DNA from 3 places in the Enterobacter sp. CP102 genome. Region 2 is predicted to be linked to each of the others. Evidence: predicted binding sites of a transcription regulator. Region 2 holds the regulator's gene; each other region holds the start of a gene.
The links. The regulator PhoB, encoded in region 2, activates phosphate uptake and scavenging genes when phosphate is short. The targets are predictions, from matches to a motif close to CTGTCATAAAACTGNCNNAT.
Positions count from the first base shown of each region.

Region 1: glpT (glycerol-3-phosphate transporter) is a predicted target of PhoB. The motif match lies at 5,958-5,977, and genes of this name have one in related genera.
Region 3: kdgR (DNA-binding transcriptional regulator KdgR) is a predicted target of PhoB. The motif match lies at 6,871-6,890, and genes of this name have one in related genera.

Region 1 is NZ_CP104014.1:3,186,331-3,196,268, forward strand. It holds gene nrdA (class 1a ribonucleoside-diphosphate reductase subunit alpha) at 1-1,870, shown strand, start outside; gene nrdB (class Ia ribonucleoside-diphosphate reductase subunit beta) at 1,952-3,082, shown strand; gene yfaE (class I ribonucleotide reductase maintenance protein YfaE) at 3,082-3,336, shown strand; gene glpQ (glycerophosphodiester phosphodiesterase) at 3,420-4,481, opposite strand; gene glpT (glycerol-3-phosphate transporter) at 4,493-5,845, opposite strand; gene glpA (anaerobic glycerol-3-phosphate dehydrogenase subunit A) at 6,101-7,729, shown strand; gene glpB (glycerol-3-phosphate dehydrogenase subunit GlpB) at 7,719-8,969, shown strand; gene glpC (anaerobic glycerol-3-phosphate dehydrogenase subunit GlpC) at 8,966-9,938, shown strand, end outside.
Region 2 is NZ_CP104014.1:999,003-1,008,940, forward strand. It holds gene ppnP (pyrimidine/purine nucleoside phosphorylase) at 1-73, shown strand, start outside; gene rdgC (recombination-associated protein RdgC) at 120-1,034, opposite strand; gene mak (fructokinase) at 1,158-2,063, shown strand; gene sbcC (exonuclease subunit SbcC) at 2,175-5,306, opposite strand; gene sbcD (exonuclease subunit SbcD) at 5,303-6,508, opposite strand; gene phoB (phosphate response regulator transcription factor PhoB) at 6,696-7,385, shown strand; gene phoR (phosphate regulon sensor histidine kinase PhoR) at 7,407-8,702, shown strand; gene brnQ (branched-chain amino acid transporter carrier protein BrnQ) at 9,112-9,938, shown strand, end outside.
Region 3 is NZ_CP104014.1:2,783,027-2,792,964, reverse strand. It holds gene yebS (membrane integrity lipid transport subunit YebS) at 1-829, opposite strand, end outside; gene N1249_RS13240 (GAF domain-containing protein) at 962-1,459, shown strand; gene proQ (RNA chaperone ProQ) at 1,556-2,236, shown strand; gene prc (carboxy terminal-processing peptidase) at 2,256-4,304, shown strand; gene htpX (protease HtpX) at 4,499-5,380, shown strand; gene N1249_RS13220 (MFS transporter) at 5,430-6,803, opposite strand; gene kdgR (DNA-binding transcriptional regulator KdgR) at 6,982-7,773, shown strand; gene N1249_RS13210 (YobH family protein) at 7,837-8,076, opposite strand; gene mgrB (PhoP/PhoQ regulator MgrB) at 8,237-8,380, shown strand; gene N1249_RS13200 (YebO family protein) at 8,455-8,745, shown strand; gene N1249_RS13195 (MBL fold metallo-hydrolase) at 8,769-9,758, shown strand.

The sequences.
Region 1 (9,938 bases), 2.2 Mb from region 2:
CGATATGAACTTCTCCTACGCGGCGGTGAAACAGCTTGAAGGCAAATACCTGGTTCAGAACCGTGTAACCGGCGAAATCTACGAGAGCGCCCAGTTCCTCTATATTCTGGTTGCTGCCTGCCTGTTCTCTAACTATCCGCGTGATACCCGTCTGGAATACGTGAAGCGTTTCTACGACGCGGTGTCGACGTTCAAGATTTCTCTGCCAACGCCAATCATGTCTGGCGTGCGCACCCCTACCCGTCAGTTCAGCTCCTGCGTACTGATCGAGTGTGGCGACAGCCTGGATTCCATCAACGCCACCTCCAGCGCCATTGTGAAATACGTCTCCCAGCGTGCCGGTATCGGTATTAACGCCGGTCGTATTCGCGCCCTGGGTAGCCCAATTCGCGGCGGTGAAGCGTTCCACACCGGCTGTATCCCGTTCTATAAGCACTTCCAGACGGCAGTAAAATCCTGCTCTCAGGGCGGTGTGCGTGGTGGTGCTGCAACCCTGTTCTACCCAATGTGGCACCTGGAAGTTGAAAGCCTGCTGGTACTGAAAAACAACCGTGGTGTTGAAGGCAACCGCGTGCGCCACATGGACTACGGCGTGCAGATCAACAAACTGATGTACACCCGTCTGCTGAAAGGTGAAGAGATCACCCTGTTCAGCCCGTCTGACGTCCCGGGCCTGTACGATACCTTCTTCGCCGATCAGGATGAGTTTGAGCGTCTGTACACCAAATACGAAAAAGACGACAGCATCCGTAAACAGCGTGTGAAAGCGGTAGACCTGTTCTCTCTGATGATGCAGGAACGTGCCTCTACTGGCCGTATCTATATTCAGAACGTTGACCACTGCAACACTCACAGCCCGTTCGACCCGGCTGTTGCACCAGTGCGCCAGTCTAACCTGTGCCTGGAAATCGCCCTGCCAACTAAACCGCTGGACGATGTAAACGACGAAAACGGTGAAATTGCGCTGTGTACGCTGTCTGCGTTCAACCTGGGTGCCATTAAGAGCCTGGACGAGCTGGAAGAGCTGGCCGTGCTGGCTGTACGCGCACTCGACGCCCTGCTGGATTACCAGGATTACCCAATCCCGGCGGCAAAACGTGGCGCGATGGGTCGTCGTACCCTGGGTATTGGCGTGATCAACTTCGCCTACTGGCTGGCGAAAAACGGCAAGCGTTACTCTGACGGCAGCGCCAACAATCTGACCCACCAGACATTTGAAGCTATTCAGTATTACCTGATGAAAGCCTCCAACGAGCTGGCGAAAGAGCAAGGCGCGTGCCCGTGGTTTAACGAAACTACCTACGCCAAAGGCATCATGCCGATCGACACCTATAAGAAAGACCTGGACGGGATTGTCAGCGAACCGCTGCACCTCGACTGGGAAGGTTTGCGCGAATCCATCAAGGCGCACGGCCTGCGTAACTCCACGCTCTCTGCCCTGATGCCGTCTGAGACCTCTTCGCAGATCTCTAACGCCACCAACGGTATTGAGCCACCGCGCGGTCACGTCAGCATCAAAGCATCGAAAGACGGCGTGCTGCGTCAGGTGGTGCCGGATTACGAAACGCTGGGTAACAACTACGAGCTGCTGTGGGAAATGCCAAACAACGATGGCTACCTGCAACTGGTTGGGATCATGCAGAAGTTTATCGACCAGTCGATCTCTGCCAATACCAACTATGACCCGACGCGCTTCCCGTCTGGCAAGGTTCCGATGCAGCAACTGCTGAAAGACCTGCTCACCGCCTATAAATTTGGCGTGAAAACCCTGTACTATCACAACACCCGTGATGGTGCGGAAGACGCCCAGGATGACCTGGCACCGTCAATTCAGGACGATGGCTGCGAAAGCGGCGCATGTAAGATCTAATGTAAATGCCGGGTGGCGCTTCGCTTACCCGGCCTACGGTTTTGTCGGCCCCGCCGACAAAATCTCTCACAGGACACATTCATGGCATATACCACCTTTTCACAGACGAAAAACGACCAGCTCAAAGAGCCGATGTTCTTCGGCCAGCCGGTCAACGTGGCACGCTACGATCAGCAAAAATATGACATCTTCGAAAAGCTGATCGAAAAGCAACTCTCCTTCTTCTGGCGCCCGGAAGAAGTTGACGTTTCCCGCGATCGTATTGATTTCCAGGCGCTGCCGGATCACGAAAAGCATATCTTCATCAGCAACCTGAAGTACCAGACGCTGCTGGACTCCATTCAGGGTCGTAGCCCGAACGTGGCGCTGCTGCCGCTGATCTCGATTCCGGAACTGGAAACCTGGGTGGAAACCTGGGCGTTCTCAGAGACGATCCACTCCCGCTCTTACACCCATATCATCCGCAATATCGTGAACGATCCGGCGGTGGTGTTTGACGATATCGTCACCAACGAGCAGATCCAGAAACGTGCGGAAGGTATTGCGCACTACTACGACGAGCTGATCGAGATGACCAGCTACTGGCATCTGCTGGGTGAAGGCACGCACAACGTGAACGGCAAAACCATTACCGTGAACCTGCGCGCGCTGAAAAAACAGCTGTACCTGTGCCTGATGAGCGTGAACGCGCTGGAAGCCATTCGCTTCTACGTGAGCTTCGCCTGCTCCTTCGCCTTTGCCGAGCGCAAGCTGATGGAAGGTAACGCTAAAATCATCCGTCTGATCGCCCGTGACGAAGCCCTGCACCTGACCGGCACTCAGCATATGCTGAACCTTCTGCGCAGCGGCGTGGACGATCCGGAAATGGCGGAAATCGCCGAAGAGTGCAAACAGGAATGCTACGACCTGTTCGTGCTGGCCGCGCAGCAGGAGAAAGAGTGGGCAGATTACCTGTTCCGCGACGGCTCCATGATCGGCCTGAACAAAGACATTCTGTGCCAGTACGTTGAGTACATTACCAACATCCGTATGCAGGCTGTTGGCCTTGATCTGCCGTTCCAGACCCGCTCCAACCCGATCCCGTGGATCAATACCTGGCTGGTGTCCGATAACGTGCAGGTTGCGCCGCAGGAAGTGGAAGTGAGTTCTTATCTGGTGGGTCAGATAGACGCAGAAGTCGATACTGACGACCTGAGCAACTTCCAGCTCTGATGACACGCGTAACGCTCCGTCTTTCTGGTACAGAAGTACTGTGCCAGGAAGAGCACCCTTCTCTGCTGGTGGCGCTTGAAGCACATCAGGTTGAGGTAGAGTACCAGTGTCGTGCCGGGTACTGCGGCTCCTGCCGCTGCCGCCTGGTCGCAGGCCAGGTTGACTGGCTGACCGAACCGCTGGCCTTTATCAACGAAGGGGAAATTTTGCCCTGCTGCTGCCGGGCAAAAGGCGATATCGAAATCGAGATGTGATGGTGTCGGGTGGCGCTTCGCTTACCCGGCCTACAAAACCGCAGTTCGTAGGCCGGGTAAGGCGCAGCCGCCACCCGGCAATTTCAGCGCTTATCCTTCAAAAAACCTACCGCTTTATCCGGGAAATCCGTAAACAACCCGTCCACACCCGCCTGGTTATACAACACGTCGTACAGCTGATTCACATCCGTCGCATACTCTGGCAACTGATCTGCCCGCACCGTATACGGATGCACCTGCATCTTGCTGGCGTGTGCTTCTTTCACCATCGCCGTCAGCTTCACGTGGCCCGGCACTGAACCTTCTGCCACCAGCATATGGTAATCCGGCCCGATGCCGTCGGCGTACTGCGCAATCTGCTTCATCGCGCCCGGCGTAAACATCCAGTCGTAGTTGTAGTTCACCCACTTCCCGTCAGGCTGTTTCTCCTGGGTTTCATTCCAGTCGGTATAGGCAATCAGCTGCACCAGGCTGAGGTTCATCCCCATCTTTGGCTCCAGCTCGGTTTTAATGCGCTTCAGTTCAGCGGCATCAAAACATTGCAGATAGACTTTGTCCTGCTTGCTGGTGTAACCGTACTTCTTCAGTACCTCCAGCGTTCTGGCAGCAATGTCCTTCCCTTCCTGATGATGGAACCACGGCGCTTTGATTTCCGGGTAGATACCAATGTTTTTGCCCGTCGAGTGGTTCAGCCCCTGAACAAACTCGATCTCCTCTTCAAAGGTATGAATGCGGAAATCAGATTTGCCCATCGGGAAACGTCCCGGATAGACCTGCACTTTCTTGCCGTTTTCAATCTCAAAGCCTTCGGTAAATTTCAGCGAACGAATCTCCGCCAGCGTGAAGTCGATGGCGTAATAGCGCCCGTCCTTACGCGCACGCTGTGGGAAACGTTCGGCCACGTCCGTTACGCGGTCAAGATAGTGATCATGCAGGACGACCAGTTGGTCGTCTTTGGTCATCACCAGATCCTGCTCCAGATAATCCGCGCCCTGCGCATAGGCCATCGCTTTCGCCGGGAGTGTGTGTTCCGGCAAATAGCCGCTCGCACCACGGTGGGCAATCACGATTTTATCTGCCGCCAGTGCGGAACCGGTCATCAGGCCTGCCAGCAGCAGGCCACTTGCTAAGTGCGTTAATTTCATCGCAGTGCTCCTTATCCACGACGCGCCAGCACGTCGGCGTGGTGACGTTTTTCACCGATCATCACAACAATCAGCAGCAGAACAGCCAGCACGCTACCGCCAATCATCACCATAAAGCCGCCGTCCCAGCCGAAGAAGTCAACGGTATAGCCCACAATAGCGCTCGCCGCGACCGAGCCGCCCAGATAACCAAACAGACCGGTGAAGCCCGCAGCCGTCCCTGCCGCTTTTTTCGGTGCCAGCTCCAGCGCATGAAGACCAATCAACATCACCGGACCGTAAATCAGGAAGCCGATCACAATCATACAGGCCATATCCACACCCGGGTTGCCCGGTGGGTTGAGCCAGTAAACCACGGTGGCGATGGTCACCAGGGTCATAAAGAACACGCCTGTCGCACCACGGTTGCCACGGAACACTTTGTCCGACATCCAGCCACACAGCAGCGTGCCAGGGATCCCGGCGTATTCATACAGGAAGTAAGCCCAGGAGGATTTATCCAGCGCGAAGTGCTTCACCTCTTTCAGGTAGGTTGGCGACCAGTCGAGAATGCCGTAACGCAGCAGATAGACAAACACGTTCGCCACCGCGATGTACCACAGCAGTTTGTTGGGCAGCACGTATTTCATGAAGATCTGCTTTGCGGTCAGTTCTTCTTCGTGTTGTTCGCTGTAATCATCAGGGTAGTCGTTTTTATACTCTTCAATCGGCGGCAGGCCGCAGGACTGCGGCGTATCGCGCATCAGCGCGAAGGCGATAATCGCCACCAGAATGGCGCCAAAGGCAGGCATGTAGAGCGCAGCTTTCCAGTCGTTAAACCAGGCCATCCCCAGCAGGAACAACAGCGGCGGAATACCGCCCCCCACGTTATGCGCGCAGTTCCACACCGACACGATGCCGCCACGCTCTTTCTGCGACCACCAGTGCACCATGGTACGTCCGCACGGCGGCCACCCCATCCCCTGGAACCAGCCGCACAGAAACAACAGCACAAACATAACGGCAATGCTGGAGGTCGCCCACGGCACAAAGCCCATAAACAACATCACCGCTGCCGCCAGAATCAGACCGGCAGGCAGGAACACGCGCGGATTCGAGCGATCCGACACCGAACCCATGATGAATTTAGAAAAACCGTAGGCAATTGAAATCCCGGACAGCGCGAACCCCAGATCGCCGCGTGAAAAGCCCTGCTCCACCAGATACGGCATGGCGAGCGCAAAGTTCTTACGTACCAGATAGTAAGCCGCGTACCCGAAGAAAATCCCGAGGAAGATTTGCCAACGCAGACGGCGGTAAAGCGGATCGATTTCTGCCTCTGGCAGACGCGCCCGATGCGGCGCAGGTTTGAAGATACTGAGCATGACAGCCTCCGTGGCCATATTTGAATTTTCAGAGGGTTATCTACCCCCTAACTCCAGAGAGGCGGCGATGTTAAAAAATCACAGTGATTGTTACTGTGAAACAACGCACATATTGTTACAGAAATATGACAGGATGCGCAAAAAAGCGCATGAAATCACGTTTCACTTTCGTATTTTGCTCGATTATGTTCGAAATCAAACAAACCACAGAATTGATGTGGCTAAATGGTAAAAAAACGAACATGAGGGAAGACAATGACAATTCACGATCCCCGCTATAGCGATGTGATTATCATTGGCGGTGGGGCAACCGGTGCCGGTATCGCACGCGACTGCGCCCTGCGAGGGTTAAACGTCACGCTGCTGGAGCGCCACGATATTGCAACCGGCGCAACCGGGCGCAATCATGGTCTGTTGCACAGCGGCGCGCGGTATGCGGTCACAGACGGTGAATCTGCGCGCGAGTGTATTGCCGAAAACCAGATCCTCAAACGTATCGCCCGTCATTGTATTGAACCGACCGATGGCCTGTTCATCACCCTTCCCGAAGATGATCTCGCGTTCCAGCACACCTTTATTACGGCCTGTACCGCCGCGGGTATTCACGCCGAAGCGATAGATCCCGCACTGGCACGCCGCATTGAGCCTTCTGTAAACCCGGCGCTGATGGGTGCCGTTAAAGTCCCTGACGGCACCGTGGACCCGTTTCGTCTCACGGCCGCCAATATTCTGGATGCCCGTGAGCATGGCGCCCGCATCCTGACCGGGCATGAAGTCACCGGGCTTATCCGCAAGGGAGATACCGTGTGCGGCGTGCGGGTGTTTGACCCGCAATATAATGAATACAGCGAGCTGTATGCGCCAGTAGTGGTCAATGCGGCGGGGATCTGGGGGCAGCGCATTGCAGAATACGCCGACTTATCCATCCGCATGTTCCCGGCGAAAGGCTCGCTGCTGATCCTCGATCACCGCATCAATAACCATGTCATTAACCGCTGCCGTAAACCATCTGACGCCGATATCCTGGTGCCGGGCGACACTATCTCGTTGATTGGTACCACCTCAACCCACGTTGACTACAGCGAGATTGATTACAACCGGGTGACCGCCGAAGAGGTTGATATTCTGCTGCGCGAAGGGGAAAAGCTGGCCCCGGTAATGGCTCACACCCGAATTCTTCGGGCTTATGCGGGTGTACGCCCGCTGGTTGCCAGCGATAACGATCCCTGCGGGCGTAACGTCAGCCGTGGCATTGTGTTGCTCGATCACGCTGAGCGCGACGGCATGGAAGGGTTTATCACCATCACTGGCGGTAAACTGATGACCTACCGTCTGATGGCGCAGTGGGCCACTGACGCCGTGTGTCGCAAACTGGGCAATACCGAACCCTGCATGACCGCAGAGAAGCCCCTCCCCGGATCACAGCAATCTACCGAAAAAACGCTGCAAAAAATCATCTCACTACCCGCGCCGCTGCGTGGCTCAGCGGTCTATCGCCACGGTGACCGCACACCAGCGTGGCTCGGCGAGGGGCGACTTAGCCGAAGCCTGGTGTGCGAGTGCGAGGCGGTGACCGCAGGTGAAGTGCAGTATGCCGTTGAAAATCTGACGGTGAATAACCTGCTCGATTTACGCCGCCGTACGCGCGTCGGCATGGGGACCTGTCAGGGCGAGCTGTGCGCCTGCCGCGCGGCCGGGCTTCTGCAACGTTTTCACGCCACCACCTCAACCCAGTCGCTTGCTCAGCTCAGCGATTTTTTAAACGAACGCTGGAAAGGTATTCAGCCTGTTGCCTGGGGCGATGCCCTGCGTGAAAGCGAATTCACCCGCTGGGTCTACCAGGGGCTTTGCGGTCTGGAGAAGGAACAACACGATGAAATTTGATACGGTTATCGTCGGCGGCGGTCTGGCCGGTGTGCTTTGCGGTATCCGGCTGACACAGCAGGGTCTGCGCTGTGCGATTATTACGCGCGGCCAAAGTGCCCTGCACTTCTCTTCAGGCTCTCTGGATCTGCTGGGCACGCTGCCTGACGGTTCGCCGGTCGACGCGCCGCTAAAAGCCCTTGATTATCTGCCCCCTGAACATCCTTATTCCCTGGTCGGCGCGCAACATGTTGCCCGTTTTGCCCATCAAACCGAAACCCTGCTGGCGGCCTGCGGCGCACGCTTACAGGGCAGCGCGCAATTCAACCACCAGCGGGTGACGCCGCTCGGCACGCTGCGTAGCGCCTGGCTTAGCCCGGAAGAGGTTCCGGTCGCCCCCTTTAAAGCCAGACACGTGCTGGTAGTGGGCATCAGCGGTTTTCTCGATTTTCAGCCGCACCTTGCTGCGGCCTCGCTGAACCAGCAGGGTATCAGCGCCGACACGGCGGAAATCGAGCTTCCTGAACTGGATGTTCTGCGGGAAAACCCAAGCGAATTTCGGGCGGTCAACATCGCCCGACTGCTTGATAACGAAGACAAATGGCCGCTGCTGTCTGAAGCGCTAAAACCGCTCTGCGAAAAGTACGACGCCCTGTTTATGCCCGCCTGCTTTGGCTTAACAGACAACCGGCTCTGGCGCTGGCTGTCGGATCGTCTTACATGCTCTGTCGGTTTACTCCCCACACTGCCTCCGTCGGTACCCGGCATTCGCCTGCATAACCAGCTACAACGCCAGTTCATCGCCCAGGGCGGGATCTGGATGGCGGGAGATGAGGTGAAAAATATCACCCTGACCGAGGGCGCTGTCAGTGAGATCTGGACCCGAAACCATGCTGATATTCCCCTGCGCACCCGTTTTGCAGTGCTCGCCAGCGGAAGCTTTTTCAGCAATGGGCTGTTAAGCAGCCGCACCGGCATCCGCGAGGCCATTCTGGGGCTGGACGTCCGGCAAAGCACGTCCCGTGCCGACTGGTATCAGAGCGATTTCTTCACCCCTCAGCCCTGGCAGCAGTTCGGCGTTATTGTCGATAACACCCTGCGCCCGCAGCTGGCAGGCGCGTCCATCGATAATCTCTACGCCATCGGCTCTATTCTGGGCGGCTACGATCCCATCGCTCAGGGCTGTGGCGGCGGTGTATGTGCCATCACGGCGCTCAGTGTTGCAGAACAGATTTGCCAGCGCGCGGAGGCAGAACAATGAACAACACCCACTTTGAAAGCTGCATTAAATGCACGGTCTGTACCACGGTTTGCCCGGTAAGCGGCGTTAACCCTGCCTATCCGGGGCCAAAGCAGGCCGGGCCGGACGGCGAACGCCTGCGTCTGAAAGATGGCGCACTGTACGACGAAGCACTGAAGTACTGTATCAACTGTAAGCGGTGTGAAGTGGCCTGCCCGTCAGATGTCAAAATTGGCGATATCATTCAGCGGGCGCGGGCGCGCTACAGCCGCCAAAAGCCCACGCTGCGCGATGCCATTCTCAGCCATACTGACCTGATGGGCAGTGTCTCAACGCCTTTCGCTCCGCTGGTGAATGCCGCCACATCCCTCAAACCGGTGCGCCAGCTGCTGGATGCCACGCTTAAGATCGATCATCACCGTAGCCTGCCGAAATATTCCCACGGCACGTTCCGGCGCTGGTACAAATCCGTGGCAGCAGAACAGGCACAGTTTGCCGAACAGGTGGCCTTCTTCCACGGTTGCTTCGTGAATTACAACCATCCGCAGCTGGGAAAAGATCTGCTGAAAGTGCTGAATGCGATGGGCACCGGCGTGCAGCTGCTGAGCAAAGAGAAATGCTGTGGCGTACCCTTGATTGCCAACGGTTTTACCGATAAAGCGCGTAAGCAGGCCAAAAGCAATGTCACGTCGCTGCGCGAGGCGATTATCGACAAAGGTATTCCGGTGCTGGCGACCTCTTCCACCTGTACTTTTACACTGCGCGATGAGTATCCGCACGTGCTGGATGTGGATAACAGCGGCCTGCGTGAACACATTGAGCTGGCAACCCGTTTTCTGTGGCGCAAGCTCGATAGCGGGCAGACCCTGCCGCTGGGCAAATTGCCGCTGAAAGTGGTCTATCACACTCCCTGTCACATGGAAAAAATGGGCTGGTCACTCTACACGCTCGAACTGTTGCGCCTGATCCCAGGGCTGGAGCTGACGGTGC
Region 2 (9,938 bases):
CGTCCCTGGCCACAGCGAGTTCCATTTACAGGTTGCTGAGCCTACGTCTTATCTGTGTCGCTACCTGAAATGATTTTTAACCCTCTCCCCTTTGGGGAGAGGGTTAGGGTGAGGGGAGATTACCTCTGCGCTTCTCCGCCGAGGCCTTCCACCAGACTCTGAATCAACGCTGCCAGCTCACCGGTCATCAGGATAAAGTCGGCGTCAAAGCGCTGAGCGTAATCTTCCCGGTCGATATCTTCGTTCTGATCGCGCAGTTCGTCGCAGAATTTCAGACGCTTCACGGAGCCGTCATCGCACATGACAAACTGAATGCGCTGCTGCCAGTCGAGCGCCAGCCTGGTCACCAGTTTGCCCGCTTCGATGTGAACCGCGATTTCATCGCAGACCAGATCCTGTTTTTTCGCGCGGATCACGCCGCCATCTTCAAGGATCGCTTTTAATTCTGCTTCATCAAGCAGCTGGAACCCCTGAGGCGCCGCGCCGCTGCGCACCCATTCGGTCAGCGTCAGCTCGATAGGGTTTTCCATCGCCAGAGGAACCACCGGCAGAGAGCCCAGGCTCTTACGCAGCAGAGCCAGCGTATCTTCCGCTTTTTTGGCGCTGGCGCAGTCAACCATGATCAGCCCGTTTACGGTGTCGATCCACATCATCGTCTGGCTAAAACGGCTAAAAGCGCGTGGCAGCAGAGAGTGCAGCACTTCGTCTTTCAGTGAATCTTTTTCGGTTTTTTTCAGCTTGCGGCCCTGTTCGGCTTCCAGCTTGAAGATCTTCGCTTCAAGCGCCTGCTTCACCACCGGTGAGGGCAGGATCTTCTCTTCTTTACGCGCGCAGACAATGATTTGACCCGTGCTGCTGGCGTGGGTCAGCGCATCACTTTGTGAACCCATCGGAGGAACCCAACCGGTTTTTGCCATATCCTGGCTACCGCAAGGGGTGAAGGTGTAAGCGGCTAACTGTTTTTCCATCTCTTCAGCACGCAGCGAAACGTCGCGGCTAAGACGGTAAACCATCAAATTTTTGAACCACAGCATGATAATTTCCACGGCCTTGTCGTTAAATCAGCGGGCATGATAACGAATTGTCGCAGTGCTTGCATTGCTAATCGGGTAACCGGCTTCTACTCTGTTGATAATCAAAATAATGAGGAGTGTCTAGTGCGTATTGGGATTGATTTGGGCGGCACCAAAACCGAAGTCATCGCGCTGAGCGAGAAGGGGGAGCAATTGTTTCGCCACCGTCTGCCTACGCCACGTGATGACTATCACCAGACCATCGAGACGATTGCGCATCTGGTCGACATGGCAGAGCAGGCGACAGGGCAAACCGGTACCGTGGGAATGGGCATTCCGGGCTCAATTTCGCCGTACACCGGCGTGGTGAAAAACGCTAACTCCACCTGGCTCAACGGCCAGCCTTTTGATAAAGATTTGAGTGCGCGCCTTAACCGCGAAGTGCGTCTGGCGAATGATGCCAACTGCCTGGCGGTTTCGGAGGCCATCGACGGGGCGGCCGCAGGTGCGCAAACGGTGTTTGCGGTGATCATCGGAACAGGGTGTGGCGCAGGTGTGGCTTTTAATGGCCGTTCCCACATTGGCGGCAACGGCACGGCGGGCGAATGGGGGCACAACCCTCTGCCCTGGATGGACGAAGACGAGCTGAAATATCGCGCTGAGGTGCCGTGCTACTGTGGCAAACAAGGGTGTATTGAGACATTTATCTCCGGCACCGGCTTTGCCACCGATTACCATCGTCTCAGTGGGCAGCCGCTGAAGGGCAACGACATCATGCGCCTGGTTGAGGGGCACGATCCTGTGGCGGAACTGGCCCTGAGCCGCTACGAAATGCGACTGGCGAAGTCACTGGCGCATGTTGTGAATATTCTCGACCCGGATGTGATTGTCCTGGGCGGGGGGATGAGCAATGTTGATCGTCTGTACGCCACGGTGCCTGGCCTGGTGAAACAGTGGGTGTTCGGCGGCGAGTGTGAAACGCCGATCCGCAAAGCGGTGCACGGGGATTCCAGCGGCGTGCGCGGTGCCGCGTGGTTGTGGCCGGAATAAAAGCCACTGTAGGCCCGGTAAGCGAAGCGCCACCGGCCGAATTCAGGCAGACGCAATAAAAAAGCCGGGTGGCGACTCCGCCTAACCCGGCCTACAGGATGGAGTGGGCGATTACGGCACGGCAAATTCCTTATCCAGTTTGCTGTACCCCAGTCCGTTTATCTTTTTCACCTTAATCTGCACCGGAATTCGCTCTTTCATCGCCTCAACGTGACTTATCACACCGATGGTTTTTCCGGTCGCGTTCAGCGCATCGAGCGCATCGAGCGCCGTATCCAGCGTTTCACTATCCAGCGTGCCAAACCCTTCATCCAGAAACAGAGAGTCAATGCGCGTTTTATGGCTGACCAGGTCAGAAAGCGCCAGCGCCAGCGCAAGGCTGACCAGGAAACTCTCGCCACCTGAAAGAGTACGGGTGTCACGCACCGCGTCAGCCTGCCAGGTATCAACCACTTCCAGCTCCAGCGCGTCGCTCGCTTTACGCTGGAGCAAATAGCGGCCGTGCAGGCGGTTAAGCTGCTGGTTGGCAAGCCAGACCAGATTATCCAGCGTCAGCCCCTGGGCGAATTTACGGAACTTGTCGCCGGTGCTGGAGCCAACCAGCGCGTTGAGATACCCCCAGTCTTCGGCAAGACGTGCGGCCTCATCGATTTGCTGCATCAATACCTGCTGATGCAGACGGTTATCGCTGTCCTGCTTAAGCTGCTGGCGGATCTCACCCTGGTGAGTGGTATTCTCGCGCAGCCTTTGCGCCAGCTGTTGCAGTTGCGCCTGCAGGCCAGGGACATCGCAGTCAGCCCCTTCCGGGCGCAGTTGCAGGTGTCCTTGCAGCTGCTGATTCGCTTGCCCAAAGAGTGCTGTTGCCTGCTGATTCTGGTTTTCCAGCGTCTGTTTCAGCTGCTCAAGGCGAAGAAGCGTGTCGTTATCCAGAAGTGCGGCCAGGAATGTCTCCTGATCGGCAAAGGTGCTTGCTGCCAGTGCGGCCGCAAACTGAGCCTGCGACTGCTGCATACGTTCACTTTCCAGCCCTTCCTGCTGCTGGAGAGTCGTAAGCTGGCTTTGCAGCGAGACGCATTCATTGTGAATGTCGCGCCAGTTATCCGGGATAATGGCTTCGGCCTCTGCGGTATCCGTCTCCGGCAGCGTATCGAGCAGTGGCGTCAGGGCGTTAATACGCTCCTGTATGGCGCTGTGTCGGGTATGATTTTCCTGCCAGTGCGATAATTCGTTTTCGCGCTCGGTCAGCCAGCCTGCTTCAGCACCCTCTTCAGGTGCAGTCAGCGACAGCGCGCTCAGCATATTTTCCAGCGTCTGGCGGGTTGCGGCCCACTGTTGCTGGTACTGCCGCTGCTGCTCTTCCTGCTCGTTGAGCTGGTTTTGCAGCGTCAGGCGCTGGCTCAGCTGATAAAGCTGGCGCTCGTAGTGTTCCTGCTCGTTCATCCATGGGGCGATATCATCCTGAATATTCAGATGAATATTCAGCGTGCCGCACACGTCTTGCCACTCGTTAGTAAGTGATTGCTCTTCCTGAGATAAGGTTTGCGCCTCAGCTGATTCGCGCTGGATCTGTTGAGTCAGGGCGTTAACCTGCCCCAGAACCAGCAAACCTTCCTCTTTCAGCGCCGCAACCTCTTTTGCCAGCTCGTCGCGGCGACGCTGGCTGGCACTGAGCTCCAGCGCCTGATATTCCGTCACCGCCGGGTGCGTTGTTGAACCGCACAGCGGGCAAGGATGCCCGGCCTGCAACTGGGCGCGTTCGGCTTCCAGACTTTTGATTTTCTCTTCTTGCCTGCAAAGCTGTTCGACATCCAGATAGTGCTGGTTTTTTTCTTTGTATTGCTGCCTGCGCAGCGCAAGGGTGTCGTTGAGTTTCGCCTGCTCAGCCTTGGCTTTTTGCACGCTTTCGCCATATTGCGCCAGACGTTTTTGCAGTGGCTGATAGCGCGCGTGGAGCGTCGTCAGGCGCTGGCGCGCAGTGCGCGACTGGGCTTGCTGCTCCATCGCTACCGCAACCTCTTCCGCCGTCAGCGTCAGGCTGCTTACCGGTAAACCGGCCAGTTTTTGACGCAGCTCCGCAAGGCGGGCGTTGAGGGCAACAAGCTGATTTTTATCGCGGCTCAGCTGGGTGAAATGGGCGCGCCATCCGGCAATCTCCTGGCCCCACTGACGAAAACGTTCATGTCCGGCAAGCCACTGGGCCAGCGTTGTCAGGTCGGTTTGCAGTTGTTCGCGATTACGCAGCGCGCCATTGCGCACTCGCGCGCGCTGTGCATTTCTTGCCTGTAAGCGAGTATTTACTTCAACAATTTGCTGCTGTGTTTGCGCAAGGCGGGTGGTCTGCTCGCGCTGGCTCTCCCAGAGCGGACGCAGCGCGGCGGCAGGCTGCGCCTGCTGAAGTTTTGCCAGCTCTGGCCCGGCATCAGCCAGTGCCTGCTGCGCCTGCTGCTGCAACGCCGTGGCGTGTTGTTGTTCGCGCAGCAACTCGTCGTGACGCGTAAGCCACTGAAAGGTTTGCTGTTGAATCTGCTGTTGCGCCAGCAGGGTTTGCTCTTCGTCAGTAAGTACCTGCAAACTTTGCTGCAACTGCTGTTGCTGCTCTTCACTCAACAGCACCACGCCAGCAGCCTGGGCCTCGCACATCTCCAGGGCGCTGCGGGCCGCTTTGTGTTGTTCATATACCCGCGCTGAAATCTGGCCGTAGATCTCGGTGCCGGTGAGTTCTTCCAGCAGCTCGGCGCGATCGCCGGGTTTCGCATTAAGAAAGGCAGCAAATTGCCCCTGAGAAAGCAGCATCGAGCGGGTAAAACGATCGTAATCCAGACCCGTCAGGGCAGCGGTTTGTTCAAGTTTGTCCGTCACTTTATCGGCAAGGATTTTACCGTCTTCACAGCGCGCCAGCTCCACGCGCGGGGCCTGTAAGTTGCCATCTGGCTGGTTACGCGCCCGGTTCTGGCTCCAGAAAGCCCGGTAAGCCGTGCCTTTTACTTCAAACTCTACTTCCGCCAGACACTCGGCCGTATCGCGCGTCATCAGGTCATTTTGCGCCTGAGAGACTTTTTGCAGGCGCGGCGTTTCGTGGTACAGCGCAAGGCAAATGGCATCCAGCAGCGTGGTTTTACCCGCTCCGGTAGCGCCGGTAATGGCAAATAAACCGTTGCTGGCAAAAGGCTCAGCGGTAAAGTCGATTTTCCACTCACCCTTGAGTGAGTTGAGGTTTTTCAGACGCAGGCTCAGGATTTTCATGCGTTCTCTTCCTCGTCATTCAGTGCGTGCAGCGTATGGGTGAACAGCTCGTTCAGCCGGGCGCGTTTTGCATCATCCATCTCTTCCTGGGCCAGTCGGCGTTCAAATACCTCCTCGACCTTCAGCTCGCTGAGCGTTTCGCGCTGAGCGCTCAACAGGATTTTCTCGCGCTGTTCGCGGCTACGGCGCACCAGCAGCACCTCGACGGGCAAATCTTCCGTTAAGGCCTGAATTTTACGCTGCATATCATGCAGATATTCATCGGTGGTGATTTCGATATCCAGCCAGACCAGCGGTTCTTGCGCCGCGCCGCGCCACTGTTCAAGCTGGACGGTGATGGCCGCCAGGTCACCTTTGAGTACCGCAAGCGGCTGGGTGACCGGGACGTCCAGCATATCGACGGCGCTGAGTTTGCCAGCGGTAAACGTCACCAGATGTACGGATTTGGCTTTGCCTGTTTCGTCAAAACTCAGGGAAATGGGGGAGCCGCAATAGCGAATATGTTCGCTGCCGCCAATCATCTGCGCGCGGTGAATATGCCCCAGCGCGATGTAATCCGCAGGCGGGAAGTTTTGCGCCGGGAAAGCATCAAGCGTGCCGATATAAATGTCACGTACCGCGTCACTTTTACTGGCTCCAACGGTGGTCAGATGCCCGGTAGCAATCACGGGAATCGCCTGTTCACCGCGAAGGGCGCAAGCTTCTTCATACTGTTGGTGGTAGTAGTCGGTGATGCTCTGCAACAGGTGCTGCTGCTTCTCACCGCCGGAAAGCCCGGACTGGCTCTGAACGATATCTCGCGGACGTAAAAAAGGCACCGGACACAGCACCGCGCCCGGCGTCCCGTCGCGCTTTTTCAGGATCTGCGGGGCGTGCCCGGCGCTGGCAACGACCGTCGTATTGAGGAACGCGAGGATGTCGCGGGATTCATTCAGCGTTGCCACGGAGTCGTGGTTACCCGCAACAATCACCAGATGACAGCCGGTTTGCTGTAAGTTAACGACAAAACGGTTATACAGTTCACGCGCATAGCTTGGCGGTTGCCCGGTATCAAAAATATCACCGGCAACGATGATGGCATCAACCTGATGCGCCTGGGCAGTTTCCAGCAGCCAGTTCAGGAAGGCTTCATGTTCAGCGGCGCGGCTTTTGCTGTAAAAATTTTGACCCAGATGCCAGTCCGAGGTGTGAAGTATGCGCATAACGGTTCCGTGGCAAAAAAATGAGGATAGGATTATAAACTTTCAGAGAACGGAAAATAACCGCTGTAATAAAACAACAGTTTGCCATTTATAGTGGGAATGTTTTTCATAAATCTGTCATAAATCTGACGCATAATGACGCCGCATTACAAACTTGTAACTTAAATAAGATAAGACAGGGCAAAGTATGGCGAGACGTATTCTGGTCGTAGAAGATGAAGCTCCGATCCGTGAAATGGTGTGCTTCGTGCTCGAACAAAATGGCTTTCAGCCGGTAGAAGCTGAAGATTATGACAGCGCGGTGAATCAACTTAACGAACCCTGGCCTGATTTGATTTTGCTTGACTGGATGCTGCCTGGCGGCTCGGGATTGCAGTTCATCAAACACATTAAACGTGAAGCGATGACCCGCGATATTCCGGTTGTCATGCTCACGGCGCGCGGTGAAGAAGAAGATCGCGTGCGCGGTCTGGAAACGGGCGCTGACGATTACATCACTAAACCGTTCTCACCTAAAGAACTGGTTGCCCGTATTAAAGCGGTGATGCGCCGTATTTCGCCGATGGCGGTGGAAGAGGTGATTGAGATGCAGGGCTTAAGTCTTGATCCAACGTCACACCGCGTCATGACCGGCGAAAACCCACTCGATATGGGGCCAACCGAATTCAAGCTGTTGCACTTCTTTATGACCCACCCAGAGCGCGTCTACAGCCGCGAGCAGTTGCTGAATAACGTCTGGGGGACTAACGTCTATGTCGAAGACCGGACGGTTGATGTCCATATTCGCCGCTTGCGTAAAGCGCTGGAGCTGAGCGGCCACGATCGTATGGTGCAGACGGTCCGCGGCACGGGTTATCGTTTTTCGACCCGTTTCTGAACAATGACAGGAGTGTGACGCGTGCTGGAACGTCTGTCATGGAAAAGGCTCGTTTTTGAACTCATTCTTTGTTGTATCCCGGCCCTCATTCTGGGGGCATTTGTGGGACATTTGCCGTGGTTTTTACTGGCAGCGGTCACCGGGTTGCTGATCTGGCATTTCTGGAACTTACTGCGCCTTTCCTGGTGGCTGTGGGTTGACCGCAGTATGACGCCTCCGCCGGGAAGCGGAAGCTGGGAGCCGCTGCTTTACGGCCTGCACCAGATGCAGATGCGTAATAAAAAGCGCCGTCGTGAGCTGGGTAGCCTGATCAAACGTTTTCGCAGTGGCGCGGAGTCGCTGCCGGATGCGGTCATTCTGACCACTGAAGAAGGGACTATCTTCTGGTGTAACGGCCTGGCACAACAGCTGCTTGGCCTGCGCTGGCCGGATGATAATGGCCAGAATATCCTTAACCTTCTGCGTTACCCTGAATTCACGCTGTATCTGAAAAAACGCGACTTTACCCGCCCGCATAATCTGAAACTGAACAATGGTCGTCACCTTGAGATCCGCGTGATGCCCTACAGCGACCAGCAGTGGCTAATGGTGGCGCGCGACGTTACGCAGATGCACCAGCTGGAAGGGGCGCGACGTAATTTCTTTGCCAACGTCAGCCACGAGCTACGCACGCCGTTAACGGTGCTCCAGGGCTATCTGGAGATGATGCAGGAGCAAACGCTGGAAGGCGCGCCACGCGAGAAAGCGCTGCATACCATGCGTGAGCAAACGCACCGGATGGAAGGGCTGGTGAAACAGCTTCTGACCTTATCGAAAATAGAGGCCGCTCCGACGCTTGCGTTGAATGACACTATCGACGTGCCGATGATGCTGCGCGTCGTCGAGCGTGAAGCGCAGACCTTAAGCCATAAAAAACATCAACTGACCTTTGAGGTTGATAATGGCCTGAAAGTGCTGGGCAGTGAGGATGAGCTGCGTAGCGCCATTTCTAACCTGGTCTATAACGCGGTGAATCATACGCCGGAAGGGACGCATATTGTGGTGCGCTGGCAATATACCCCGACAGGTGCCGAGTTTAGCGTTGAGGACAACGGACCGGGCATTTCACCGGAACACCTGCCTCGCCTGACCGAGCGTTTCTATCGAGTGGATAAAGCACGCTCGCGACAGACCGGAGGAAGTGGTCTGGGGCTGGCGATTGTGAAACATGCGGTCAATCACCATGAAAGTCGTCTCGATATTCAAAGTACGCTGGGGAAGGGAACCCGTTTCAGTTTCGTTATCCCGGAACGATTAATTGCCAAAAAAATCGCCTGACAACAGGCGTGTCAGTTTTCCTTTCCACGGGCCAGCCATTGCTGGCCCGTTTGCTTTGCGGTCAAGTGAAACCTGAATGAATTTTATACGTCTGATGTTTTTTTGTTCGCATGATTAGCCATGGGTTTTTCTTATAAATAGCGTATTGTGCTGGCCTGTTTTTTCATGCTGGCATATTGTTCTGGTTTTACGATCCCACCTTGCCTTTAAACGTTATAAGCGTTTAAATTGCCCCCCAGATACTGTCATACCGACTGTATTTGCGTGGTAAATCGAAAAACTATTCTTCTCCACGCCAGGACGGGAGAATATCCCGCTGAAATTGAGCAAATTTTCCGCTGTATTGTCCCGTCAGGGATGGCGAAAATCTCAACGTTTTCAACACCACATCCACAGGCAGTAAGGTTTTATGACCCATCACTTAAAATCGCGTGACATCATCGCGCTGGGCTTTATGACATTTGCGCTGTTCGTTGGCGCAGGCAACATCATTTTCCCTCCAATGGTCGGCTTACAGGCGGGTGAACACGTCTGGACTGCTGCGTTTGGTTTCCTGATTACTGCCGTGGGCCTACCGGTACTGACCATCGTTGCGCTGGCGAAAGTCGGCGGCGGCGTTGATAGCCTCAGCACACCGATTGGCAAAGTGGCGGGCGTTCTGCTGGCGACGGTCTGCTATCTGGCTGTTGGCCCACTGTTTGCCACCCCGCGTACGGCAACGGTTTCCTTTGAAGTGGGGATTGCCCCGCTGACCGGCGACGGTGCGATGCCGCTGTTTATCTACAGCCTGGTGTACTTCGCGATTGTGATCCTGGTTTCTCTCTATCCGGGCAAGCTGCTGGATACCGTGGGGAACTTCCTGGCACCAATGAAAATTGTGGCGCTGATCGTGCTGGCCGTTGCGGCTGTCATCTGGCCGGCTGGCCCTATCAGCGATGCCATGGACGCCTATAAAAATGCGGCGTTCTCCAACGGCTTTGTGAACGGTTATCTGACCATGGATACGCTGGGCGCGATGGTGTTTGGTATCGTTATCGTGAACGCGGCGCGTTCCCGTGGCGTGAACGAAGCGCGTCTGCTGACCCGCTACACCATCTGGGCTGGCCTGATGGCCGGTGTGGGCCTGACGCTGCTGTATCTGGCGCTGTTCCGCCTGGGTTCAGATAGCGCCATGCTGGTTGATCAGAACGCGAACGGTGCGGCTATCCTCCATGCTTACGTGCAGCACACCTTCGG
Region 3 (9,938 bases), 1.8 Mb from region 2:
GGAATACCACCGAGGCAATCAGCGCCGCCCAGCATTTTTGCAGGCTGTTGTTGCGGCGTAATCTTAACGGGATATGGCAGCGCTTGCAGCGTCCACGAGCGTCGGGCAGGCCGGTGTAGTGGCAACCCAGACACACGCGCAGGTTGTTATCGGGGCGCGTGGCAGGGCGCTGGGGATAAAACCGCTCCCAGAGTTGCTCTACGTTGAGATGGATAAGCGTCAGAATACTGAGCAACACCAGCGAGAGAAATGCCACCAGGCCAATGCCTGGCTGCAAAAATGCGTAGTCCTGTACCTTAATAGAGGCAACGCCAACGCCGACAAGATAGATATCGAGCATTACCCACTCTTTGAGCTTTTCCAGCATCAGCAGCACAGGGCGCAGGTTCATCCCCAGAATGTTGCCAAACCACATGTAAGCAATGGCCGCGACCAGTATTAGCGGCGCACCAACGGTACAAAACAGCACCATCGCTGCCGTCAATGGATCGCCCTGACGGGTCATTTGCCAGATACCTTGCAATACGTTGGCATCAATGCGCACGCCAAGCAGATAGAGCTTGAGCAGCGGCTCGCTCCAGGCGAAGGGCATCAGCATCAGCATGGTCACCGCCATTGCCGCGAGTCGGGTTAACGACCAGTCGCGACCACTGCGGATTTTTGCATCGCAGCGAGGGCAAAATGCACTTTGGTGCGATTTCATCTTCGGCAACATAAAAAGCGTATCGCACTGAGGGCAACGCTGATAATGTGCACGAGGCAGCGCATCGCTTACCGTATGAACTGTTATCTTTTTTGCCGGCGTAATTTTGGGTGTTTTTAGAGCCATCAGTCGCGCACAGATAAGTATTGTTGAAGGTTATATTAACTCATGAACTGATTCATCTTGAGCATGAGCGCATTTAATGCTTATTTTAATAGGCTATGCGGTAATTTTGTAAGACAACCAAGTGATTGAATAATGAACAAAACAGAATTCTACGCGGATCTCAACCGCGACTTCCAGGCATTAATGGCAGGTGAAACCAGCTTTTTAGCCACTCTGGCAAATACAAGTGCGTTGCTGTTTGAACGTCTTTCCGATGTTAACTGGGCCGGTTTTTATCTTCTTGAAGATAAAACGCTGGTGCTTGGGCCATTCCAGGGAAAAATCGCCTGTGTGCGTATTCCTGTGGGGCGTGGCGTATGCGGCACTGCGGTTGCGACAAACCAGGTTCAGCGTGTAGAAGATGTTCACGCCTTTGACGGACATATTGCATGTGATGCGGCCAGTAATTCTGAAATCGTCCTTCCGCTGGTGGTGAAAAATCAGATTATTGGCGTTCTGGACATTGACAGCACGGTCTTTAGCCGCTTCACGATCGAGGATGAACAGGGGCTGCGCGAGCTGGTCGCTCATCTTGAAAAAGTACTAGCAGCCACCGATTATCAAAAATTCTTTGCGAGCGTCGCAGGATAATCAACGGATAACGTAGCATTTACTGATGGCGTCATTATAATGTCGCCTGTTCATGCCTGCGCTTGTTGGCAACGTCCGTTGTAATCAGGAAATTTCATGGAAAATCAACCTAAGTTGAATAGCAGTAAAGAAGTTATCGCATTTCTGGCCGAGCGTTTCCCGCAGTGCTTTAGCGCTGAAGGTGAAGCTCGTCCCCTGAAAGTCGGTATTTTTCAGGATTTGGTAGCACGCGTTGAAGGTGAGATGAATCTCAGCAAAACTCAGCTGCGTTCTGCCTTACGTCTTTATACTTCGAGCTGGCGTTACCTGTACGGTATCAAAGCGGGCGCGACGCGTGTCGATCTCGACGGCAACCCTTGCGGTGAGCTGGACGAGCAGCACGTAGAGCACGCACGCAAGCAGCTGGAAGAAGCGAAAGCCCGTGTTCAGGCACAACGTGCTGAGCAGCAAGCGAAAAAACGCGAAGCCGCAGCGGCAAACGGTCAGGAAGAAGCGCCTCGTCGTGAGCGTAAACCGCGTCCTGCACCACGTCGCAATGATAATAACGATCGCAAACCGCGTACTGACAAACCAGCAGCAGCGAAAGCTCCGCGTGAAGAGCCGCGCCACACCCCAGTTTCTGACATCAACGCGCTGAGCGTAGGTCAGGCTCTGAAGGTTAAAGCGGGTAACAATGCGATGGACGCCACCGTACTGGAAATCACCAAAGATGGCGTTCGGGTACAGCTGACTTCTGGTATGTCAATGATTGTACGCGCAGAACACTTGTTGTTCTGAAACGGAGGCCAAGCCTGGCATGAACACTTTTTTTAAGCTCACCGCGCTGGCGGGCCTGTTTGCCATAACAGGTTACGCTTTCGCAGTGGACGATATTACGCGTGTTGATCAAATTCCGGTTTTAAAGGAAGAGACCCAGCACGCGACGGTGAGTGAGCGTGTGACGTCACGCTTTACTCGTTCGCACTATCGTCAGTTCGATCTCGATCAGGCCTTTTCGGCCAAAATCTTCGACCGCTATTTAAACTTGCTGGACTACAGCCATAACGTGCTGTTGGCCAGCGATGTTGAACAGTTCGCAAAACGTAAGGCTGACGTGGGCGATGAACTGCGCTCCGGTAAGCTGGATCTGTTCTACGACCTGTATAACCTGGCACAGAAGCGTCGTTTTGAACGTTACCAGTACGCACTGAAAGTGCTGGAACGTCCGATGGACTTCACCGGTAACGACACCTTTAATCTGGATCGCAGCAAATCTCCGTGGCCTAAAGATGAAGCCGAGCTGAATGCGCTGTGGGACGGAAAAGTAAAATATGACGAGCTGAGCCTTAAGCTCGCCGGCAAAGACGAAAAAGAGATCCGTGACACGCTGACGCGTCGTTACAAATCGGCCATTCGCCGTCTGGCGCAAACCAACAGTGAAGATGTGTTCTCACTGGCCATGACCGCGTTTGCCCACGAAATCGATCCGCATACCAACTACCTTTCCCCACGTAATACCGAACAGTTCAATACTGAAATGAGCCTGTCTCTGGAAGGTATTGGTGCGGTGCTGCAAATGGACGACGATTACACAGTAATCAACTCCATGGTGGCGGGTGGTCCTGCATCCAAGAGCAAAGCGATTAGCGTTGGCGATCGCATTGTTGGTGTTGGCCAGACGGGTCAGGGCATGGTTGATGTCATCGGCTGGCGTCTGGATGACGTTGTCGCGCTGATCAAGGGACCTAAAGGCAGCAAAGTTCGCCTGGAAATCCTGCCTGCTGGTAAAGGCACCAAAACCCGTATCGTTACCCTGACCCGCGAACGTATCCGTCTGGAAGACCGTGCGGTGAAAATGTCGGTCAAAACCGTGGGTAAAGAGAAGGTCGGTGTTCTGGATATCCCTGGCTTCTACGTTGGCCTGACGGATGACGTAAAAGTACAGTTGCAGAAACTGGAAAAGCAAAACGTCAGCAGCATTATCATCGACCTGCGTAGCAACGGTGGTGGTGCATTGACTGAAGCCGTCTCACTTTCCGGGTTGTTCATTCCGTCCGGTCCGGTGGTTCAGGTTCGCGATAACAACGGTAAAGTGCGTGAAGACTCTGATACCGATGGCGTGGTTTATTACAAAGGCCCGCTGGTGGTGTTGGTCGATCGCTTCAGTGCTTCTGCCTCTGAAATCTTTGCTGCTGCAATGCAGGATTATGGCCGTGCGCTGATTGTGGGTGAGCCTACCTTCGGTAAAGGTACTGTTCAGCAATACCGTTCTCTGAACCGTATTTACGATCAGATGCTGCGCCCTGAATGGCCAGCGCTGGGCTCAGTACAGTACACCATTCAGAAGTTCTACCGTGTGAATGGCGGCAGTACGCAGCGTAAAGGCGTCACGCCGGATATCATGATGCCTACGGGCACGGAAGAGACTGAAAGCGGCGAGAAGTTTGAAGATAACGCACTGCCGTGGGATAGCATCAATGCTGCGACCTATGTGAAATCCGGTGACATGACCCAGTTTGGTCCTGAACTGCTGAAAGATCATAACGAACGTATCGCAAAAGATCCTGAGTTCCAGTACATCATGAAAGACATTGCGCGTTTCAATGCCATGAAAGATAAACGGAACATTGCTTCTCTTAACTACGCCCAGCGTGAGAAAGAGAACACGGAGGATGATGCAACCCGTCTGGCGCGTATCAACGATCGCTTCAAACGTGAAGGCAAACCGCTGCTGAAAAAACTGGACGATCTGCCTAAAGATTACCAGGAGCCAGATCCGTATCTGGACGAGACGGTGCATATCGCTCTCGACCTGGCGAATCTTGAAAAAGACAAGCCTGCCGTTCAACCCGCACCGGCAAAATAACCCCCCAGACAGGCACAAGTAATTGTGCCTGTTCTTTTTAGTTCTGCATCCTCCCGTCAATCAGCTTTTCAATTGTGTAAAGTTGTGTCTTTCTGGTGACTTACGCCCGTCGAATCCTTGAAAATAGCCGCAATACCCATACGATGTGGGTAATCGCATAGTGCGCTTTGTTAAACTGAGGTTAAAAGAAAATTATGATGCGAATCGCGCTCTTCCTGCTCACCAACCTGGCGGTTATGGTGGTATTCGGGCTCGTGCTAAGCCTGACAGGAATTCAGTCGAGCAGCGTTCAGGGCCTTTTGATTATGGCGCTGCTGTTTGGTTTTGGTGGCTCCTTCGTTTCTCTGCTGATGTCGAAGTGGATGGCACTGAAATCCGTGGGTGGTGAGGTCATTGAGCAGCCACGTAACGATATGGAACAGTGGCTGATGAACACCGTTGCGCAGCAGTCGCAGCAGGCGGGTATCGCCATGCCACAGGTCGCCATTTACCATGCACCGGACATCAATGCGTTCGCCACGGGCGCGCGCCGCGATGCGTCCCTGGTTGCGGTCAGTACTGGTCTGTTGCAGAACATGAGCCGTGACGAAGCCGAAGCGGTAATCGCTCACGAGATTAGCCATATTGCCAACGGTGACATGGTGACCATGACCCTGATTCAGGGCGTGGTGAACACCTTTGTTATCTTTATTTCGCGTATCCTGGCGCAGATTGCCGCAGGGTTTATGAGTGGCAACCGTGACGAGGGCGAAGAGAGCAACGGTAACCCGCTGATCTATTTCGCTGTGTCGATGGTGCTTGAGCTGGTGTTCGGTATTCTGGCAAGCATCATTACCATGTGGTTCTCCCGTCACCGTGAATTCCACGCTGATGCGGGCTCTGCGAAACTGGTAGGGCGTGAGAAGATGATTGCCGCGTTGCAGCGTCTGAAAACCAGCTACGAGCCGCAGGAAGCAACCAGCATGATGGCATTCTGCATCAACGGTAAATCGAAATCGCTGAGTGAGCTGTTTATGTCTCACCCACCGCTGGATAAACGTATCGAAGCGCTGCGTAGCGGGGAATACCTGAAGTAACGCAGTGTGGGACGAAGAGCCGGGCAGGAGTCACTCTGCCCGGCTTTTTTTATGCCTGAACGCCTGGCTGAGTGACGCGAAGCCCGCTGATAATCGCGGCAATGGTTGCCAGCGTCCCGGCGGTAAACAATGCCACGTGCGTACCATTCTGGCCGGCAAGGTTGAACATCAGTGCGACCAGCGCCGCCCCGGTACTTTGCCCCAGTAAACGCGCCGTACCCAGCATCCCGCTGGCACCGCCGCTGCGATGGCGTGGGGCGGAAGTGATAATGGTGTGGTTATTCGGTGACTGGAACAGGCCAAACCCGGCGCCGCAGAGGATCATTCGCCAGATAATATCCAGGTCAGAAGGCGAGGAGGGGAGAAGTGCCAGAGCGAACAGTCCTGTCGCCATCACCACCAGACCAAGCGCACCCAGCAGACCGGCATGAACCCGCTCAATCAGATAACCTGCCAGCGGTGCCATCACCATCGTGGCCAGCGGCCATGGGGTTAATAACAGCCCCGTCTCCACTTCAGTACGGCCAATCACGCTCTGTAAGAAGAAGGGCAGAGAAACCAGCGCCAGCATTTGCGCACAGAACGAACAGATTGATGTACCAATAGAGAGTGAAAACAGTGGAATGCGTAACAGATCAACCGGTAGCAGGGGCACGGGTAAGGACAACTGGCGGCGGACAAAGAAGAAGCCGATAACCAGCATTGCGACGATTTCTGCGGCGATTAAGGTGATGGACTGACCTTGCGCAAAACCACTCAGGGCGGTGATCAGCAGACCGAAGGTCAGCGCATTCATCACCGCACTGGGTAAATCGAATTTCGGCATTGTGCTTTTCGGCCCATTTGCCGGGAGGTAACGCAGGGCAAAAACGATAGCAATGATGCCCAGCGGCACGTTGATGGCAAAAAGCCACTGCCACGACGCAACGGAGAGGATTGCGGCGGCAATGGTTGGCCCGGCCGCCGAGGAGACCGCGACAATAAAGGAGTTTATCCCCATGCCGCGCCCCAGATGGCGCTGCGGGTAGATAAGGCGTATCAGAGCCGTATTCACGCTCATCAGGGCCGCGCCGCCAAACCCCTGTGCGATACGGGCGAGCGTCAGGGTATGCAGGGAATCCGACAGGGCGCAGAAAAGGGAGGTGAGCGTAAAGACCACCAGGCCACACTGATAGACCCGACGGTAGCCAAACATATCGCCGAGGAATGAGAGCGAAAGCAGAGAAACCACGATCGCAATCTGGTACGCATTCACAATCCAGATGGAACTCGCGGGTGAGGCATGAAGGTCGCTGGCGATGGTTGGCAGGGCAACGTTAGCAATTGCACCGTCCAGGACGGCCATCGAAATACCGATAATAATGGTGGCAATGGCGCCGTACCGCTGGGGCAAGGGCAGCCCATCAGAAGGATTTTTTTCCATGGGGAATGAAAAGCTCAACGTGAAATTATTCTCAGGGTAACTATTTTAGCATTGTTAATTCGGTTTTATGTCGCAGATTTGTAACGAAGTAAACGCGGATTGATTGCAGGCAGGATGACAGGAATTTATAATAAAAACCGGTTCTGATTTTTATAAAACACTCTCCATGAGGTGATAAATGGCAATTGCGGATTTGGATAAGCAGCCAGATTCTGTTTCTTCCGTGCTGAAGGTGTTTGGCATCTTACAGGCGCTCGGAGAAGAGCGTGAAATTGGTATTACAGAGTTGTCGCAGCGTGTGATGATGTCGAAAAGCACCGTTTATCGCTTTTTGCAAACCATGAAGTCTTTAGGGTATGTCGCGCAGGAAGGCGAATCTGAAAAATATTCTCTGACGCTGAAACTGTTCGAACTGGGTGCCCGCGCACTCCAGAATGTCGATCTGATTCGTAGCGCCGATATCCAGATGCGTGAATTGTCGCGTTTAACCAAAGAGACGGTTCACCTGGGCGCGCTGGATGAAGACAGCATTGTTTACATCCACAAAATTGACTCCATGTACAACCTGCGCATGTATTCGCGCATTGGTCGTCGTAACCCGCTGTACAGTACCGCAATCGGTAAAGTGCTGCTGGCCTGGCGCGATCGTGAAGAAGTGACCCAGATCCTCGACGGTGTGGAATATAAGCGCAGCACCGAGCGAACCATCACCAGCACTGATGAGCTGTTAACGGTTCTCGATAAGGTGCGCGAGCAGGGTTACGGCGAAGATAACGAAGAGCAGGAAGAAGGTTTGCGTTGCATAGGGGTGCCGGTGTTTGACCGCTTCGGCGTGGTGATTGCCGGCCTGAGTATTTCGTTCCCGACGCTGCGTTTCTCTGAGGAACGTCTGCACGAGTATGTGGCGATGCTGCATACTGCTGCGCGTAAAATCTCTGAGCAGATGGGTTATAACGAGTATCCGTTTTAATCCCGGCTAAAATAAAAAAACGCCGCGTTTACGCGGCGTTTTTTGTGAATTCCCTTTGCGGAGTTAGCCGTTATCGATAACGACCGTCATTTTGCGCAGTACCGGGCAGTTGGTTAACCCAATGAAACCGCTATCTGAATGCAGGTATTGTGCAGTGCTGACTCCACGAGCGGTCACATACTTACACTGAATGCCTAAGCCCGCCGCATTTTCTGTGCTTCCCACGAGGACACCGTATCCGGTTAATAACAGGCCAATCCAGATAATGGCCAGCGCAATAATGGTGCGAATGATTAAATGCATCATTGCCTCTTTTTGTTAGTTGTCATGCTGTTAAGCGTAACGGGTTTACGCAATGAAACAAGTGCACTATTCCGAAAAGTACTTGATGACAGTACAGTTAGCCCCTGTTTAAGATAGCCATGCTAACCTGGTTGCATCAGGTCATAAGACGGAGTGTGGAGTGAAAAAAATACGCTGGGTAATTCTGGTTATCGTGCTGATAGCGTGCGTAGTGCTATGGACGCAGACTATCAATGTGATGTGCGATCAGGATGTACAGTTCTTCAGTGGCGTTTGTGCAATCAATAAGTTTATTCCGTGGTAAGACGCATTTTTTCTCAAGGTGATTTCCTTCCTTCGCACCAGTGGTAAAATAGACGTTTTTATTGAGGTGGTGAAATGGGTGAGTTACTGAATTCAGGGCTGCTGAGTATGGCGTCCCTGGTTGTCTCGTTGGTTATTCTGGTTGTGGGTTTGGTTCTGTGGTTCTTCGTAAACCGTGCCAGCTCCCGCACGAACGAGCAAATTGAGTTACTGGAAGCGTTGCTCGATCAGCAGAAACGACAGAATGCTTTACTGCGCCGTCTGTGCGAAGCCAACGAGCCAGAAGAGAAAGAAGAAGCAAAAGAAGCGGCTGTTGAAGATAAAGAAGAAGACGACGATTTTATTCGCCTGGTGGCTGAACGTTAATCTGTGATTTACGGGAGGTGGCTGTGGTCTGGAAAAATCCCTGGTATGACCCCTCCCTGAAGCATCACACCCCCGCAGGTTTTCGCAATACGCTCCCCGCTGGCCATCAGCAGGGCGATATTGATCGCTGGCGAAAAGAGCGGAAATTAGCCGGTTTGCCTAAACCTCCCGCATTGGGATATGACGCCTTTCTTAACCAGTGGTGGCAGCCTGTAATTCTTAACGCGCTACCCGAAGATGGCGTATGGTGGCTGGGTCATGCCAGTCTGCTGTTGCGTATGGACGGGAATTATATCCTGACCGACCCCGTTTTTTCCCGACGCGCCTCGCCGTTACCTTTTGTTGGGCCCGAGCGTAAAACGCCCCCGGCTATCTCTGTCGATAAACTCCCGCAGCTTGATGCTCTGGTCATTTCCCATAATCACTATGATCACCTTGATGCCGCCACCGTTCGTCATCTGTTGCGTCGTTTCCCCGATCTGCACGTGTTTGTGCCATTAGGTCTGGCGAGCTGGTTTCGTCGGCGAGGGGCAAAAAATGTGACTGAACTCGACTGGTGGCAAAGCATCAGCTGGCAGGGGATGACGCTAACGGCTGTACCCGCGCAGCACTGGAGTATGCGCACGCCATGGAACCGAAATCGTTCCCTCTGGTGTGGATGGGTGTTTGAAAGCCGTCAACATCGCTTCTGGTTCAGCGGTGATACGGGGTATACGCCGGAGCTGCTCACTATTCCCGAACGCCTTGGCAAGATTGACGCTGCCGCATTGCCGGTTGGCGCGTATGCACCACGCTGGTTCATGTCCGTACATCATATGGATCCACAATCCGCCGTTGCCTTATGGCAACAACTGGGTGCCCCGCTGGCGTTTCCTATTCACTGGGGTGTGTTTGAACTGGGGGATGAATCGCTGGAAGAACCTGTGCAGGAGTTAAATCAGGCGCTCGCTAATTTAGCACCAGTTAATGATTCATTCAGGACACTGAAAATTGGTGAATATTTATCCTTCTAAACGCAGCGCTGATGTGTTGCATATATTCTGTATTTGAATCATTCAACGAGAGTTTTATTTTTATCGAAACGTTTTGCTTGCCTTCTTTTGAGGCAGAGTCATAAAAATTTCATTATTTTGGTGCATAACGACATTTATTAAGCGGTGAATTTTAATACAATTCAGGCGGGTTTATTAACA